Regions from separate parts of the Virgibacillus sp. CM-4 genome, predicted to be linked through region 1. Evidence: a T-box and tRNA genes for the amino acid it is inferred to sense, from the RefSeq annotation. Region 1 holds a T-box; the other regions hold tRNA genes.

Evidence for each region. The T-box of region 1 lies ahead of serS (serine--tRNA ligase). A T-box ahead of a tRNA ligase gene usually reads a tRNA of that ligase, here a tRNA-Ser.
Region 2: it encodes a tRNA-Ser, which carries the amino acid that the T-box ahead of serS (serine--tRNA ligase) is inferred to sense. The anticodon was not compared.
Region 3: it encodes a tRNA-Ser, which carries the amino acid that the T-box ahead of serS (serine--tRNA ligase) is inferred to sense. The anticodon was not compared.

Annotation. Positions count from the first base shown of each region.
Region 1 covers NZ_AUQA01000002.1:1,524,595-1,530,712, forward strand. Annotated here, with positions in the region: gene M948_RS30670 (serine hydrolase) at 1-709, shown strand, start outside; gene pdxS (pyridoxal 5'-phosphate synthase lyase subunit PdxS) at 739-1,623, shown strand; gene pdxT (pyridoxal 5'-phosphate synthase glutaminase subunit PdxT) at 1,639-2,250, shown strand; gene M948_RS30685 (YitT family protein) at 2,429-3,331, opposite strand; T-box leader at 3,486-3,707, shown strand; gene serS (serine--tRNA ligase) at 3,766-5,040, shown strand; gene M948_RS30695 (FecCD family ABC transporter permease) at 5,198-6,118, shown strand, end outside.
Region 2 covers NZ_AUQA01000001.1:352-6,469, reverse strand. Annotated here, with positions in the region: gene M948_RS22535 (SpoIIE family protein phosphatase) at 1-437, shown strand, start outside; gene M948_RS22530 (Tex family protein) at 576-2,747, shown strand; gene M948_RS22525 (catalase) at 2,794-4,257, opposite strand; gene M948_RS22520 (SprT family protein) at 4,469-4,918, shown strand; tRNA gene M948_RS22515 (tRNA-Asn) at 5,099-5,173, shown strand; tRNA gene M948_RS22510 (tRNA-Ser) at 5,177-5,267, shown strand; tRNA gene M948_RS22505 (tRNA-Glu) at 5,277-5,348, shown strand; tRNA gene M948_RS22500 (tRNA-Asp) at 5,370-5,446, shown strand; tRNA gene M948_RS22495 (tRNA-Gln) at 5,452-5,526, shown strand; tRNA gene M948_RS22490 (tRNA-Lys) at 5,600-5,675, shown strand; tRNA gene M948_RS22485 (tRNA-Leu) at 5,688-5,769, shown strand; tRNA gene M948_RS22480 (tRNA-Leu) at 5,821-5,907, shown strand; tRNA gene M948_RS22475 (tRNA-Arg) at 5,962-6,038, shown strand; tRNA gene M948_RS22470 (tRNA-Pro) at 6,045-6,118, shown strand, end outside.
Region 3 covers NZ_AUQA01000006.1:303,069-309,186, reverse strand. Annotated here, with positions in the region: gene M948_RS34765 (MFS transporter) at 1-131, opposite strand, end outside; gene M948_RS34760 (superoxide dismutase) at 260-871, opposite strand; tRNA gene M948_RS34755 (tRNA-Phe) at 1,029-1,104, opposite strand; tRNA gene M948_RS34750 (tRNA-Ser) at 1,155-1,247, opposite strand; tRNA gene M948_RS34745 (tRNA-Ile) at 1,260-1,336, opposite strand; tRNA gene M948_RS34740 (tRNA-His) at 1,359-1,434, opposite strand; tRNA gene M948_RS34735 (tRNA-Met) at 1,456-1,532, opposite strand; tRNA gene M948_RS34730 (tRNA-Asn) at 1,537-1,611, opposite strand; gene M948_RS34725 (Na/Pi cotransporter family protein) at 2,072-3,697, opposite strand; gene M948_RS34720 (NfeD family protein) at 3,917-4,549, opposite strand; gene M948_RS34715 (hypothetical protein) at 4,628-4,957, shown strand; gene M948_RS34710 (hypothetical protein) at 4,985-5,359, opposite strand; gene M948_RS34705 (DUF2624 domain-containing protein) at 5,530-5,814, shown strand; gene M948_RS34700 (deoxyribonuclease IV) at 5,855-6,118, opposite strand, start outside.

The sequences.
Region 1 (6,118 bases):
TTATCCAGGGGCACTAGATGTCTCTAGTAAGCCAGTTGAGAATTTTGATGGTCAACAAATTCGTAATTGGAATCATATGCTTAAACACGATACAACCTTTTTAGATCAGTTCTACTATGAAGGTGTAGACGGATTGAAAACAGGGTTTACGGATTTAGCAGGGTATAGTTTTACTGGTACTGCTCAAAAAGGAGATCAACGTTTAATAGCTGTAGTTATGAAAACAGACAGTGAGGAAAAACGCTTTGAAGAGACAGCGAAATTATTTGATTATGGCTTTAAACAATTTGAATATACGGAGGTTTTTCCAAAAGGTTATCAAGTAGACGATAAATCTTCGCTTCCGGTTGCAAAAGGGAAAGCAGATGAACTTGGTATTTCTATTAGTGAAGGAATTACTATTCCAATTAAGCCAGATGAAAAAGATTTATATAGTATTGAATATACAATCGATAAAGATAAGTTGAATAAAGAAGGTGAATTGACTGCACCAATTGAAAAAGGAGAAAAAATCGGTACAGCACAACTAAAATACGAAGGCGAAAATGACTATGGCTATATTATTAAAGATAGCAATAGTACAGTAGATGTAGTAGCAAATGAAACAGTAGAAAAATCGAACTGGTTCATGTTAACACTTGGAGCTATAGGAGATTTCTTTGTAGATCTATTTACAACAGTTGTTGATTGGGTTAAAGGACTATTCTAGCCGACATTTATAACAAGGGGGATTTTAATATGACGAATACAGGTACAGAACGTGTAAAACGTGGAATGGCAGAAATGCAAAAAGGCGGCGTCATTATGGACGTTGTTAATGCTGAACAGGCGAAAATTGCTGAAGAGGCTGGGGCTGTTGCTGTAATGGCTTTAGAACGTGTTCCATCTGATATTAGGGCAGCAGGTGGAGTGGCGCGTATGGCTGATCCAACGATTACAGAAGAAGTATTAAATGCGGTTTCCATTCCTGTAATGGCTAAGGCACGTATTGGTCATATTACAGAAGCGCGTGTATTAGAGGCAATGGGTGTAGATTATATCGACGAAAGTGAAGTTTTAACACCTGCTGATGATATTTACCATATAAATAAATCCGATTATACCGTACCATTTGTCTGCGGCTGTCGAAATCTTGGTGAAGCAGCACGTCGTATTGGAGAAGGTGCTTCCATGTTACGTACGAAAGGGGAGCCTGGAACAGGGAATATCGTAGAAGCTGTTCGTCATATGCGTCAAGTGCAATCAGAAATCCGCAAACTAACTGCAATGTCTAGAGACGAAGTAATGACGTATGCAAAAGAAATTGGTGCGCCATTTGAATTATTAATTGAAATTCGTGAAGAAGGCCGTTTACCTGTTGTTAATTTTGCTGCTGGTGGGGTTGCGACACCAAGTGATGCGGCATTGATGATGGAACTAGGTGCAGATGGCGTATTTGTTGGTTCAGGTATTTTTAAATCTTCTAACCCTGCTAAATATGCCAAAGCGATCGTGGAAGCAACAACACATTATCAAGATTATCAATTAATTGCAGAGCTTTCAAAAGAATTAGGAGAGGCTATGCAAGGGCTTGAAATGGGCACATTAGAAGCTCATGATCGTATGCAAGATCGTAGCGAATAGAAGGAAGGATTCGATATGACAACAATTGGAGTGCTTGCATTACAAGGTGCAGTACGTGAACATCTTCGCGCTGTGAAAGCATGTGGTGCAACAGGAGTAGAAGTTAAGCGTAAAGAACAGCTAGCGGAAATCGATGGATTAATTCTGCCAGGCGGTGAAAGCACGACAATCAGAAGGCTAATTGACAGTTATGGCTTCTCTGATGCTATTCAAGCATTCGGGAAACAAGGAAAACCGATCTTTGGTACATGTGCTGGAATGATCTTAATGGCTACTGCCATTCAAGGTCAAAACCAACCGCATCTTGGATTAATCGATATGGAAGTTGCCCGTAATGCATTTGGGCGACAAGTTGCAAGCTTTGAGGCGAACTTAGAAATTAACGGCATAGCAGATGATTTTAAAGCCGTCTTTATTCGAGCACCTTATGCTACTAAGGTAGGTGCAGATGTAACGATATTATCTACGTATCATGAACAGATTGTTACCGTTCAGCAAGGCAACTTTTTAGCTACAGCTTTTCATCCTGAACTGACTGATGATAATCGAATGATCGGTTATTTTGTTGAAATGGTGGAGCATGCTATAGGAACCAATTCATCATTCAGAGAGCCAAATAAAATATAATCATACAATAACCCAAACGGTCATCTGCGAATAGGATCAGGTAATCGTTTGGGTTTTTTGTTCGACTTTATTTAACTGGTGGGAACCATTGAAGACAATGATACTTGTTCTTAATATAGCCAATGAAATAGTCTGCGAAATTTTCCTGTAGTAGCAAAAGGAATGTGAGCTCTATTTGTTAATGACCATTATGCTTGTCTGTTGTTGCTTCTTGTTCAATTTCATTAGATTCTACATGCTGAGCAATATGATCTTCGGCTGCCGTAGCAAAGAAAGTACCTCCTGAGACATCTTTTACGTTATGAACGACTACAAATGCATCTGGATCAATTTGCCGAATTAATTTCTTCAAAAATAGTAGTCGCTGCGATCGGACAACAACATAAATGATCTTTTGATCTTTCTCCATGTAACCACCAGTGCCATTAAATACAGTCGCAGCTGATCCCATCACTTTGGTGATTTGTTTTGAAATATCCAAACTGCGAGGAGAAATAATATTGACGGCTTTCTTTGCATCGAAGCCTCCAAGAATATAATCGCTCGCTACTTTCCCTATAAATAATGCAATGATCGTGTACATTGTATAAAGTGGCCCGATAACGAATATCCCCATTAAAACTATAAATGAATCTAAAATAAAGGTAGTACGAATAATACTAAATTCAAATTTTTCATAGAGAATCCTGCCAATAATAGAGGTTCCTCCTATCGAACTGCCTGCTTGGATAATTAGTCCAAAACCAATCCCCATCACCAGACCTGCAAAAATAGCAGCAACTAATGGATCTTTGATTGGCTGACCAAGATCTTCCGTGAGATAAATAAATAAAGATAATAACGGTACGTTAATCATCGTTTTGTAAACAATATGTTTAGGAAGGTATTTAAAACTAATCCCAAGTAATAGGATAAAACTAACAAAGGTTATAATGCCTGGTGAGAATTCAAATGCATAGTAAAGGAGCAAGGATAAACCAAGGATACCACCATCAGCGATTTGATTGGGCATGGCTAATAATGTTGTTGAGAGGGCGCATAACAATGTCCCTATGAAAATATAACTAATTTGCTTCATCATTCCACCTCTTTCGAATAAGCATCTAGCGTACAACATTCCCGTAAAAGAAGAAAATAATTCAACTTTTGCTGGTATATTTTTTAGGAAAGAATCTAAATCAATGATAGTTGCATACACATAAAAAATCGGCTATGATATATTATAATAATGAAAATGAACTGTATTGACAGGAAATAGTAATAGTATGGCCTTACTTTAGAGAGTCGATGGTTGGTGCAAATCGATGTAAGCTTGCTATGAATCCATCCTTGAACAGGTTTATCGAATTCCTCGGATAGTAAATAAACCCGGTTACGTACCGTTATCGCGATAAGCCGGAAGAGGTTTCTCTTCAACAAGGGTGGCAACGCGGGAAATATATACTCTCGTCCCTATTTATTAGGGGCGGGAGTTTTTTGATGTTAACTGTTCATTTAGTAAAGGAGGAAATACAGATGCTAGATATGAGGTTTTTACGTAATAACTTCCAAGAAGTGAAGGAAAAGTTAAATCATCGTGGGGAAGATTTATCTGAATTAGATCATTTTGAAGATCTTGATGAAAAGCGCCGTAAGCTAATAGCGGAAACAGAACAGCTGAAAGCAGAGCGAAATGAAGCTTCGAAACAAATATCTGTTTTAAAGAGAGAAAAGAAGGATGCAGAGCCTGCAATTAAAGAAATGCGTGAAGTAGGTGAAAAGATTGCTGCATTAGATAAAGAATTGAAGGAAACAGAAGAACAATTAGAGCAAATAATGCTATCGATTCCTAACATTCCACATGAGAGTGTCCCTGTTGGAGAGGATGAAGATGATAATATTGAAGTACGTCAATGGGGGGAAATGCCGACCTTCTCTTACGATGTTCAGGCTCATTGGGATATCGCATCGAATCTAGATATATTAGATTTTGAGCGAGCGGGTAAAGTTACGGGAAGTCGCTTTGTATTCTATAAAGGACTTGGTGCACGTTTGGAACGTGCTTTATTGAACTTTATGATGGACCTACATGCCGATGAACATGGGTACGAGGAGATGCTACCTCCTGCAATTGTAAACCGTACAAGTATGACTGGTACAGGGCAGCTCCCTAAATTTGAAGAAGATGCCTTTAAATTGGTGGATTGGGACTATTTCATGGCACCGACTGCAGAGGTTCCTGTAACCAATTACTATCGTGAAGAAATTTTGAAAGTCGATGATTTACCAAAGAAATATGTGGCCTTTAGTAATTGTTTCCGTTCAGAAGCAGGTTCTGCTGGACGTGACACCCGAGGTTTAATTCGTCAACATCAATTTAATAAGGTAGAGCTTGTTCATTTTGCAAAACCTGAGGATTCTTATGCTACACTTGAGGAATTAACCGGCCATGCAGAAAAGGTGTTACAAAAATTAGAACTCCCTTATCGAGTAATGAGCATGTGTACAGGTGATTTAGGTTTTACAGCAGCAAAGAAATACGATATTGAAGTTTGGATTCCGAGTCAACATACGTATAGAGAGATTTCTTCTTGCTCTAATTTTGAAGACTTTCAAGCAAGACGTGCTGGAATTCGTTTCCGTAGAGAAGCAAAAGCAAAACCGGAATTCGTGCATACATTGAACGGTTCAGGTTTAGCAATTGGTCGTACCGTTGCTGCTATTTTAGAAAATTATCAGCAAGCAGATGGTTCCGTTGTCGTACCACATGCATTACGTTCTTACATGGGTGGGAAAGAAGTAATAAAATAAGGTATTACATCCCCTTCTCTTAAGAGTGGGGGATTTTTATTTCATTTGATTTTCAAAAAATATAGACAAAGTACATAAGGATTGCTACTATATTAATGATAATGATTATCAATATCATTAATATAGTTAAGGTTCTCCTAAAGGAAGTGGATCGTATATGGCAGAAGAAAATCGCTCCTCAGATATACATAAACCACATATAAAAACAAGGCCATTGCCAGCTACGATCATTTTAGTAGGTGGTATCTTAGCAACATGCATTAGTTTAGTGGTATCTATATCTGTCGGAGCAGCGGATATAACATTTATGACCGTTTTGGAAGCGATTTTTCGATATGATGCTACGAATACTTCTCATTCGATTATTCAAGAACTTCGTTTGCCTAGGTCTTTGGCAGGTGTATTAGTTGGGGCATCATTTGCTGTTGCCGGTGCGATGATGCAAGGGATGACAAGGAATCCATTGGCTGATCCAGGAATTCTTGGGATTAACGCTGGGGCTGTTTTTATGGTAGCTGTTTGTTTTGCGCTTTTCCCAAGCTTATCCTATAATGGACTAATTTTGTTCGCATTTATTGGTGCAGGAATAAGTGTCGTACTTGTATTTGGTATCAGTTCAATGGGAAAAGGATCAGTAACACCGATCAAAATTGTGCTTGCGGGGGCTGCCGTAACTGCACTATTTACTGCACTCAGCGAAGGTATTGGTATTTATTTTAATTTAAGTCAGGATCTAGCTTTCTGGTTTGCAGGCGGAATTGCCGGTGTAAAGTGGACTCAATTAAAGTTGATGTTTACGTGGGTTTTGGGGGCACTCATTGTTGCTATGTTTTTATCCAAATCCATTACGATTTTAAGCCTTGGCGATGATGTAGCAAGAGGTCTCGGGCAAAAGATAAAACAAATACGTGCATTGGGTTTTATTGTTGTGCTATTGATTGCAGGAGTGGCTGTTGCTGTGGCGGGGCCAATTGGTTTTGTTGGATTGATTGTTCCGCATCTTGCTCGATATTTTGTTGGAGTAGATTATCGACTTATTATTCCTTGCTCTGCTGTCATTGGAGGATTGCTAACTTGT
Region 2 (6,118 bases), on a different contig from region 1:
TAGTGATCGATATTATTAAACAGAATATGCACACAAGTATAGAGGGCATCATAAAAGAGTGTAATAAACAATTACAAGGGAAGCGCGGCGTAGTAATCGGCATTTTGAAGATTGATTTTCAGTCCAATATGTATTCATTTTCTTCCATTGGCAACATTGGTATTTTAACGGTTAATGATAAGCAAAAAAAGAAGAGAAATATACCTAATGCTGGGTACCTTGCAGGTTATCATCGTCCTTTTAAAATTATCCGTGAGAAATTGGAGGAAGATATGATGTTTATCATGTTTTCTGATGGAGTAACGGATAAGGATCTATCTCAACGATACATTATGACAGAAGATGTGAATGAAATTACGCAAACCTTTGAATATGTAAGCGACTCTAGTCGAAAAGACGATACAACACTTATTGCAATGCATTTTAGGCAAAGCTGACAATGAAAAGAGTCAGCTTTTTTTCTTGTATCCCGTCAATGGAGAACGAATCTTCGTACAATTTGTAGCGTGAGGTTGTATTCAACTTCAGTTTTCGATTTATGATAAAATAGATTTGGATGTAAAGGAGGAAAATGTGTGGCGAACGAACAGAATCAAGAATTAATCCAATGGGTGGCAAAAGAGACAGAAGTAAACACTTCGATTGTAAATAAGGTTATTGGATTATTAGAAGAAGGTAATACGGTACCGTTTATTGCACGTTACCGCAAAGAGATAACGGGTGGTTTAGATGAAGTACAGATAAAATCTGTTCAAGATAAATGGAGTTATGCGGTTAATTTAGCTGAAAGAAAGCAAGAAGTATTGCGCAGTATTAAAGATCAAGGGAAATTGACAGATGAACTGCAGCAGGAAATTATGCAAGCCATGCAGTTACAACGAGTGGAAGATCTTTATCGCCCTTATAAACAAAAAAGACGTACACGAGCGACAATAGCTAAGGAAAAAGGTCTCGAACCATTAGCAGAATTGATTTGGCAGCAATCGATTACAGATATTCAAGAAGAAGCAGCTGTCTATATATCAGAAGAACAAGAATTACATACAATTGAAGATGTATTAGCAGGAGTAAACGATATTATGGCAGAATGGATTTCAGAGGAGCCAGCATATCGTGAATTTATGCGAGAAGAAACGTTTAAACGTGGTATGATTGAATCCGAGGAAAAAGATGTAGAGAAAGACGAGAAACAAGTATATGAGATGTATTATGAATTTCATGAGGCGATACGTTCACTTGTATCACACCGCATTTTAGCACTGAATCGTGGTGAAAAAGAGGGTATATTAAAAGTGTCTGTAAACCCACCAACGGAACGAATTATTGAGTATTTACAAAGGAATGTTATTACAAAAGCAACATCTGAAGCGTTGACTCAAGTCTTAAAGCATGCAATTGAAGATAGTTATAAACGATTGATCCAACCGTCTATTGAGCGTGAAATTCGTAACAGTCTAACAGAAAGTGCAGAGCAACAAGCAATCGACGTTTTCTCTAAGAATTTGAAGAACCTATTACTCCAACCGCCTCTTAAAGGAAAAACTGTACTGGGTGTAGATCCAGCCTTTCGTACCGGTTGTAAACTAGCTGTGATCGATGAAACAGGTAAAGTGCATCAAATAGGTGTTATTTATCCAACAGCACCCAGAAATGATGTTGCTGGAGCAGAAAAGACGGTGATGGAGCTCATAAAGACTTATAAGATTGAGTTGATTGCCATTGGCAATGGTACAGCTTCCCGAGAAACAGAACAATTTATCTCAAATGTTATCGGAAAAAACAAATTACAAGTGCCATATATTATCGTTAATGAAGCAGGAGCCAGTGTATATTCAGCTTCTAAACTAGCTCGAGAAGAATTTCCGGATTTACAAGTAGAAGAGAGAAGTGCGGTATCCATTGCTAGACGTGTTCAAGATCCATTAGCTGAGTTAGTTAAAATTGATCCAAAATCCATAGGAGTTGGCCAATATCAACATGATGTGAGTCAGAAGTCGTTAAATGAATCATTATCTTTTGTTGTTGAAACAGCAGTAAACCAGGTTGGTGTAAATGTAAATACTGCTTCCGCATCGTTATTACAATATGTCTCGGGACTTAGCAAAGCCGTCGCAACGAATATTGTGAAACAGCGTGATGAAGAAGGGAAATATACGAATCGGAAACAATTAAAGAAAGTACCTCGCTTAGGTGCAAAAACGTATGAACAAGGCATTGGTTTTCTTAGAATTATTGATGGAGATAACCCGCTTGATCGTACTCCCATTCATCCAGAGAGTTATTCAAACACGGAAAACCTGTTAACAATGTTAAATTGCGATGTAAGCGATATTGGGTCAGATAAACTTCGTGAAGGGATTTATGCTATAGATCCTAAGCAAGTTTCTGAACAATTAGGGATTGGCGAACCGACATTGATTGATATTATACAAGCATTAACGAAGCCAGAGCGTGATCCGCGTGATGATTTTCCACAACCTTTATTAAAGCAGAATGTGATAGCAATGGAAGATATTAAGCCAGGTATGGAAATGCAAGGAACTGTTCGAAATGTTGTTGATTTTGGTGTGTTTGTAGATATTGGAGTGAAACAAGATGGACTTGTTCATATTTCCAAAATGTCTCATTCATTTGTTAAGCATCCAATGGATATTGCTTCGGTTGGAGATGTAATTACAGTTTGGGTAGAGAATATAGATATTAATAAGGGAAGAATTGCTTTATCGATGATCGAAGGAGAAAAGTAAAGAAGCATGGCTCACAAAAGGGCCATGCTTCTTTCATTAGTGTTACTTATTTTACGCCTTCTGGAACTTGTAAACCAAGACCTTGGGCTACACGTTCGCCCCATTCAGAATCTGCTTTGTAGATATGCTCAATTTGACGAAGTTTAATTTCATCTTTTGTAACTGGAGTCATATGATCAACAAAAGCTTGAACCAAACGTTCTTTTTCATCTGATGACATAAGACGGTAAAGGTCACCAGCTTGGGTATAGTGATCGTCACTGTCGTAAGCAACGCTATCAGCTTCTCCGTATACTTCAAATGGCTTAATTTTAGCATCGCTATCTTCTGTAGGACCATTCACGCTGTTTGGCTCATAGTTTGGTTTGTTTCCACCATTACCATCTACACTCATAAAGCCATCACGTTGATAATTATTTACTTCGTTCTTAGGACGGTTTACTGGAATGCTATGATGATTTGCACCTAGGCGGTAGCGGTGAGCATCAGAGTATCCGAATAAACGCCCTTGAAGCATTTTATCTGGAGATGCTTCAATTCCAGGTACGAATTGACCAGGTGAAAACGCAGCCTGTTCTACTTCTGCAAAGTAGTTTTCAGGGTTACGGTTCAATACCATGCGGCCAACTTCAATACGTGGATAGTCTTTTTTAGACCAGATCTTTGTTACATCGAATGGATCCCATTTGTATGTTTTAGCATCTTCATAAGGCATGATTTGTACATATAATCTCCATGCAGGGTAGTCGCCTTCTTCAATCGAATTAAATAAATCTTCTGTGTGATAATCAGGATTTTCACCAGCAATTTTATCTGCTAGAGCAGGGTCTAGGTTTTTGATACCTTGTTCACTAATGAAATGGTATTTAACCCAAAATGCTTCTCCTTCTTCATTAACCCATTTAAACGTATGGCTTCCATATCCATTCATATGGCGTAAGGTGGCTGGAATACCACGGTCACTATGAAGATAGGTTACTTGGTGCAATGATTCTGGAGATAGAGACCAGAAATCCCATACCATGTCTTTATCTTTCAAATGAGTTTGTGGATTACGTTTTTGTGTATGAATGAAATCAGGAAACTTAATTGCATCGCGTATGAAGAAGATTGGTGTATTATTACCAACTAAATCATAGTTTCCTTCCTCTGTATAAAATTTAACTGCGAAACCACGAGGGTCACGAACAGTGTCTGCGGATCCAAGCTCACCTGCAACTGTAGAAAAACGGATAAACATATCCGTACGTTTACCTTTTTCACTGAGGAAATCAGCTTTCGTATATTTTGAGATTTCGTCATTTGTAACTTCGAAGTACCCAAATGCACCAGCACCTTTTGCGTGCACAACACGTTCAGGAATACGTTCTCTATTAAAATGAGCAAGCTTCTCTAGTAAATTAAAATCTTGTAGTAGTGTAGGTCCATTATGTCCAGCTGTAATTGAGTTTTGATTGTCACTTACTGGTGCACCAGCAGCAGTAGTCAAAGTATTTCTTTTATTACTCAATGTAAATCTCCTCTCTTTTACTAAGTATTAATATATCTACACTTAATATTATAATATAATTCAAATAAAAATCAATGTTTAATTACAATAATTTTAAATAACGAACATAACATTTTTGACACATAATATAGGAAAGAATAAAAATATGCTGCAATAAAATCGATAGTATATTAAAATATTAGAATAGCTTATTGATAAGGAGAGAATTTTGATGAGGCTTCCAGATGATAACGAGTTATTTGAATTAGTCGATAGGCTATCAATAGTACATTTCAATAAACCTTTCTTACATAAGGTATCTTTTAATTCCCGATTACGAACGACAGGTGGCAGATATATTCCGGGTAGGAAGACCATTGAACTCAATCCTAAGTATGCGATGGAAAGGGATGAAACAGAATTTATTGGAATTATAAAGCATGAACTATGCCACTATCATCTTCATATAGAAGGAAAAGGATATAAACACGGAGATCGTGAATTCAAAGAACTTTTAAAAGCTACGGGCTCTCCTCGACATTGTAAACCATTGCCTTCTCAAATGAAGTATAATTATGAGTATCAATGCAGAAATTGTAATCAGACGTATAGACGAATGAGAAGAATAAATACATCTAAATACCGCTGCGGAAAATGTAAGGGGAGGATTATACTACAATAAATATAAAAAAATGGTGATAAACCATTGACGAATGATGTCATCCGTGATAAATTAATTAAGCTGTCTCATACAGTGGATTCAACTTACATAGTTTCCGTTGAGAAAATCATAAAAAAATGTTGACTTTTAGCTCAGAATGCTGTATTATATTTCTCGTTGCAATTGTTATTGATCTTTTATTCCACAGTAGCTCAGTGGTAGAGCTATCGGCTGTTAACCGATCGGTCGTAGGTTCGAATCCTACCTGTGGAGCCATATGGAGAAGTACTCAAGTGGCTGAAGAGGCGCCCCTGCTAAGGGTGTAGGCCGTGTAAGCGGCGCGAGGGTTCAAATCCCTCCTTCTCCGCCATTTTTTAATGGCCCGTTGGTCAAGTGGTTAAGACACCGCCCTTTCACGGCGGTAACACGGGTTCGAATCCCGTACGGGTCATCATCCTAATTGCATAGGTCGGGTCCGGTAGTTCAGTTGGTTAGAATGCCTGCCTGTCACGCAGGAGGTCGCGGGTTCGAGTCCCGTCCGGACCGCCAGATGTTGGGCTATAGCCAAGCGGTAAGGCATCGGGTTTTGATCCCGTGTACCCCAGGTTCGAATCCTGGTAGCCCAGCCATTTTTTCTTTTGAAACCATAAATAATTAACCGAACTAAACGAACTAGTATTAAGAAGTAAATTCATTTCATATGAGCCATTAGCTCAGTTGGTAGAGCATCTGACTTTTAATCAGAGGGTCGGAGGTTCGAATCCTCCATGGCTCACCATTATTCAATTACGCGGGTGTGGCGGAATTGGCAGACGCGCTAGACTTAGGATCTAGTGTCTTCGGACGTGGGGGTTCGACTCCCTCCACCCGCATCGTAGAAGCTGTGTTAAATCACAGTCTTTTATTTCCTGTCATTTTACTTTGCGGTCGTGGCGGAATGGCAGACGCGCTAGGTTGAGGGCCTAGTGGGTGTATAACCCGTGGAGGTTCAAGTCCTCTCGACCGCACCAAAAAGTTCTTGCATAGATTAATCGGATATGATAGATTTGAAAATGTTGTTTTAAGCGCCCGTAGCTCAATTGGATAGAGCGTTTGACTACGGATCAAGAGGTTAGGGGTTCGACTCCTCTCGGGCGCGCCATGATTCCGGGAAGTAGCTCAGCTTGGTAGAGCACATGGTTTGGGACCATGGGGTCGCAGGTTCAAATCCTGTCTTCCCGA
Region 3 (6,118 bases), on a different contig from region 1:
CATAAATAAACATTAACAAATGTATTTGATAAGAATATTCCTAATGAATATAAACCACCTATTACAAGTAAAAATATGAGATCTTTATTAATATCCATTTTTGCTTGGTTCAATGAAAGACTTTTTCGCATAATCCATACTCCTTTTTCGTTCCTTATTAGTGTGAGCAAATGAGTGGAGGATATGCAAAGAAGCTCAAACAAAACACAAAAAAGCATGTGAAGAAAACCTTCACATGCCTTTATCTCACTGAAATATATTATTTAGCTTCGTTATAATTTTTTGCTACCTGATCCCAATTAACTACATTCCAGAAAGCGGAAACATAGTCTGGACGTTTATTTTGATATTTTAGGTAGTAAGCATGTTCCCAAACATCAAGACCTAAAATAGGCGTTTTTCCTTCCATTAATGGAGAGTCTTGATTTGGCGTACTCATAATTTCTAAGTCGCCATTATTTAATACTAGCCATGCCCAACCAGAACCGAACCGTCCTGTTGCAGCATTTCCGAATTCCTCTTTAAACTTATCAAAACTGCCAAATTTAGTATCAATTTTCTCAGCAAGTTCTCCTGTTGGTTCACCGCCACCATTTGGAGATAAGATTTTCCAGAAAAGGCTGTGGTTTGCATGTCCCCCACCATTATTACGTACTGCAGTACGTGAACTTTCTGGTACAGCATCTAAATTACTTATTAGATCCTCTAACGATTTATTTTGAAGGTCTGCATGTCCTTCCAAAGCACCATTTAATTTCGTTACATACGTATTATGATGCTTTGTATGGTGAATGTTCATGGTTTCTTTGTCAATTGTAGGTTCTAGTGCATCGTAAGCGTATGGTAGTTCAGGTAATTCAAATTTTGCCATTTTTCCTTCCTCCTCTAATAAATCTTTTTATTAAAAAGGATTGAATATTCACCCTTTTAATGCAAGGGTATCAAAGCTCCTCTATCGATGCAAATTATATGCATTTATTACCAACTATTCGACAAATAAAAAAACAAGCCAGTTGCTTGTTATAAAATGGTGGCTCGGGACGGAATCGAACCGCCGACACAGGGATTTTCAGTCCCTTGCTCTACCGACTGAGCTACCGAGCCTTTACTAAATTTTGAATCTTCATTATCACTGTTTTGCTAGTAATTATGTATGGAGGAGGTAGAGGGATTCGAACCCCCGCGGGCTGTTACACCCCTGGCGGTTTTCAAGACCGCTCCCTTCAGCCAGACTTGGGTATACCTCCGATAAGAATGAATGGTGGACCCTGCAGGACTCGAACCTGCGACCGATCGGTTATGAGCCGATAGCTCTGACCAACTGAGCTAAGGGTCCTTTGCTATTATTCATTTTTAAATGGGGCGACCGGTGGGGATCGAACCCACGGATGCCGGAGCCACAATCCGGTGCGTTAACCACTTCGCCACGACCGCCATACGATAGTTTATAAATAATGGTGGCGGCGGAGGGGATCGAACCCCCGACCTCACGGGTATGAACCGTACGCTCTCGCCAGCTGAGCTACACCGCCACAATGGCTCCACAGGTAGGATTCGAACCTACGACCGATCGGTTAACAGCCGATAGCTCTACCACTGAGCTACTGTGGAATATTGTTATATCAACTATCTAGTAATTATAGCGACAAGATATAATTTACCATGTTCTACATCTTCTGTCAATGTTTTTTTATTTCATGCATTCGATATATTATGTAAATGCCGTTGTTAAAACGACAATATTTACTATAGCATCTTCTATTTAGGATTTCAATACAAAATTTAAATTTAGAAAATTTTTATTTTAAATCACCTCCATATTTCATTAACTTATTTATTCCTAAATAATACCATTCCTCTTTTCTCTCAACAAATAAGAAGTTCCGGCTGGTGGAGCTATGTATCGGCTTTCCTTATTTGTCTGACATCTTTAATACAAGATACCTTCAGCGTAAAGTAAATAAACAGTGATTTTGTTATACATAAATAAGAAGGCTGTCGAGACATTAGTCTCGACAGCCTGGAGGCAAATCCGGATCATAAGATCATAAAAGATCCTCTGCCTGTTTATCTATTCACCCAATACTTCTTCAGCAATATTTACAGCATGGTCACCGATTCGTTCTAAATTACTTATAATATCGACAAAAACGATACCTGCTGATCCCGTGCATTTGCCTTCATTCATACGAATAATATGCTTCTTACGGAAATTACGTTCCATTTTATCAATTTGATCTTCTTTCTGGATTACCGCAAGCGCCTCTTCTCTATCCATATCCTGAAGTGATTTTACAGCTTGTTTTACGGTTGAAATAGTTAACTCGAACATTTCATTTAGATCTTCGTGAGCTTTGTCCGTTAAATGTACCTTATTCGACATTTTATAATCAATTAATTCTACAATATTCTCAAAATGATCCCCAATTCGTTCTATATCTCGAACCGAATCTAATAATGCTGAATGTTTGGCACTATCTTGTTCGGAAAGTGACTCAGCTGAAAGCTCTACTAAATAATCCGTAATTTTTCGATCAAGGCTATTTAAAGCACCTTCTATCTGTAATGCCATCTCCGAATGTTTTGATGTTTGTGTATTAAGATATTTATTTGTTTCTTCAAGACCCTTGTACGCATACTCACCCATGCGAATAACTTCAGATTTAGCTTGATCTAAAGCTAGGGACGAAGATTGCTGGATAAATATCGGATCTAAGTGTTGTGGTTTATATTCTACTACAGTATCTTCGCCTGGGATTATTTTTGTTACTAACCATGCAAAAGCACCGATGAATGGAAATTGAATAATTGTATTTGTAATATTAAAGCTTCCGTGTGCAAAGGCGATCGTCATTTCTGGATTTAAATTAAACTGTCCTTGTAAAAATTCAACAAATTGTGAGAATAATCCTAGTAATAGCAACCCGATCGTTGCACCTATTAAGTTAAAAATAACGTGCGTATATGCTGCTCGTTTTGCAGCAACTGTTGCACCAATTGATGCTAAAACAGCAGTAATGGTAGTACCAATATTATCACCAAATAATACAGGCACAGCTGCTTGTAGATCAATAGCACCTTGCGCAAACAAACCTTGCAAGATTCCAATTGTTGCACTAGAGCTCTGAACAATAACTGTAAATACTGTACCGATAACAACACCTAGTACAGGATTATCACTCATGCTTACCGTAAGTTCATGGAAAGCCTCTAAACTACGTAATGGCTCCATTCCGCTACTCATTAATTCAAGTCCGAAAAATAAAGCACCAAAGCCAAATACACCTTGTCCAACAGCACTAACTTTCTGATTTTTAAAGAAAAATAATAGGAAACACCCAACTGCGATAATTGGTAGAGCATACTCCCCAATATCAATACCTATAATAAATGCAGTAACCGTTGTTCCAATGTTAGCACCCATAATGACACCGATAGCTTGTCTCAACGTCATAAAGCCTGCGTTAACAAGTCCAACGGTTAAAACAGTTGTCCCGGAACTACTTTGAATCAATATCGTTACAATAATCCCAGCAAGTACTCCCATAAATGGGTTGCTCGTAAATCGATCTAAGATATTTCTAAGACGATCTCCGGCTGACTTTTGTAGACCTTCACCCATATATTTAATACCTAGAAGAAAGATCCCTAGTCCACCTATAAATTCAAATATCAGTGTTTGCACATCAATTTCCAAAATATATACCTACCCTTCATTCATGTTGAATCATGTCGCACCATATCAATATTAAGTATACATAAACTTTTTGTAAAGGTTTATCGAGTATATTTAACATTAAATTTACATTCGAGTCACACTTATTATGTACGAGCTGATTTTAATCATTCCAGATAGGATAAAGAACAAACAAAAAGATAATCGAATTCACTTCGATTATCTTTACACATGAAAGCATTAGCTATTTTTTGGTTCAACAAGGATTTTTGTTCCATCAACTTGAACGACTCTAATTGTTGTGTTTTTGGGAAGCCACTGCCCATTCGAAACCGCGCTATAATCTTTTTCGGCTATGCGAATTGTCCCAACAGGGCGTAAATCTGTTAACGTAACACCTTCTTGATTAACTAATGCTTCATATGTGCTATTTAATGAATTATATCCTGCTTCCTTTGTTAATTGATCTTTTAGGGTAATTTTATTCCACATGTCTCTACGTTTAAATACTTTTAAGAATAAGAAGGAAGCACCAGTCCCAACTAATACACCTAAGACAGCATACAAACCAGCTGCTAAATTCGGTGCAGGTAGTGCTACAGCTGTTAACATGCTGGCTAAACCTATCGTAGCTAAAGTACCATCATTTAATAGTTTGCCATCGATAACAATAAGTAATAATCCGATAAAATAAATAATAACCATAATAATAATCGAGCTTGTTTCAACATATGCACCAAAGTACACGGTAATAAATCCGATACCTAATAAAGCGAATAATCCACGCATATTAACCAAAACTTCACCAATTAAAAATAATGTTGCAAATCCGGTTATAACAAGCCCTATCCAATCCATTTCTAAAAGCGCCAAAGAATTTCCCCCTCTCACCTTCTCCCTAATATATACGTTTTACAACGGAGAATTGTTTCATTATAAGGAGTAGATCTTATGTATATATTGAAGAAATTAGCTATATGGTTACTTATTATACTGATGTTATCCATTATTTATAAAGATATTTCTAATATTTCAATAACAAACGATGGCCCGCAATTAAAGCAGCAGAAAGAGCAGCCGATATTCTCATCATACCATGTCATAACGAAAAAAGTCCAAGCGGGTGAGACTGTCCTTTCAATAATGGAGGAGATTAACCAATCAAAGTTGAATCACTTAAATATAGAGAAAATCATCCAGGATTTTCAAACCGTTAATCCCCATACTGATCCATTCCGTCTCGAAGTTGGAAAATATTACTATTTCCCTGCCTATGAATAAAAAAAGGGGCTGATGACAGCCCCTTTTCTAGACGAAAGGTAATACAAACAAGGTAATTAATATAGAAATTGCCCCTGCTGCTATCGCTATATTTCCTAATGTGTCTGCTCCTCGGCTACGGGACATAAAGCCAAGAATGATCCCTGCAGCTCCAAATATTACTGGCCAAATAAAGAAAGAAATAACGGATAAAGCAATCCCTATCCAGCCAAATGTTGTATTTACATCATCGTCCCCTGCTACATCGGGCTCATAATTATCTGCTGTCATTTCAGCAGCGAATTCCTCGTCACGGGAACTATCTGGCTCAACCCCAACAAAATCTTGATTTTTTCTTTGTTCACCATGATTCGGTGCTTTTTCAACATCTTTCATTCCATTGCGACCTGGATATTGATTCATGAAAGAGACCTCCCTTTTCTTATATTGAGGTGCATCTTTAGCTTATGGAATTTCATCATTTTTAATGGTGTAAGTTAATGGAAGGGAAAAGTTTACCTCAGACAAGATTATTTTTTCTGCTTTGCTGCATATAGTACATTACAATACTTAAAAAGGGAGTAAGTGAATACATGTCCAATTTTCTTAAGGAAATGATTCAAAAAAAGCTCTCACAATTATCTGCAGATGAGCTTTTACACTATGCAGGACAATACGGTTTTTCATTAGATGCCAGGGAAGCGCAGCAAATTGTCATGTATGTGAAACAAAACAACGTGGATCCTTTTTCGGCAAATGGCAGGGAAAAAATGTTAAGGGAATTAGCAAAAATCACTGATATTCAGACAGCCAAAAAAGCGCAAAAACTTTTTAATGAACTCATTCAATCCTATGGACTAAGTCATCTTTTTGAATAGGAATAATACGAAATACTCGTATTATTCCTTCTTTTTGGACTTATTTTTCCCCTTGAATGATTTTTTCTTTCAAATCTGAATCGAAATCACCTTTTTTAATCATGTCAATTTCAAATTTGTAAGGTGCCTTTTTATTTTTTTTATCTTCTCCAACATATGGAGTTTCTAATATTTTTGGCAACGGTTCTAATTGAGGATGATTACTCACGTATAAAAGTGCTTCAAATCCGATGTGACCAAAACCAATGTTTTCATGACGATCTTTATGTGCACCTATTTCATTTTTGCTATCATTTACGTGAAC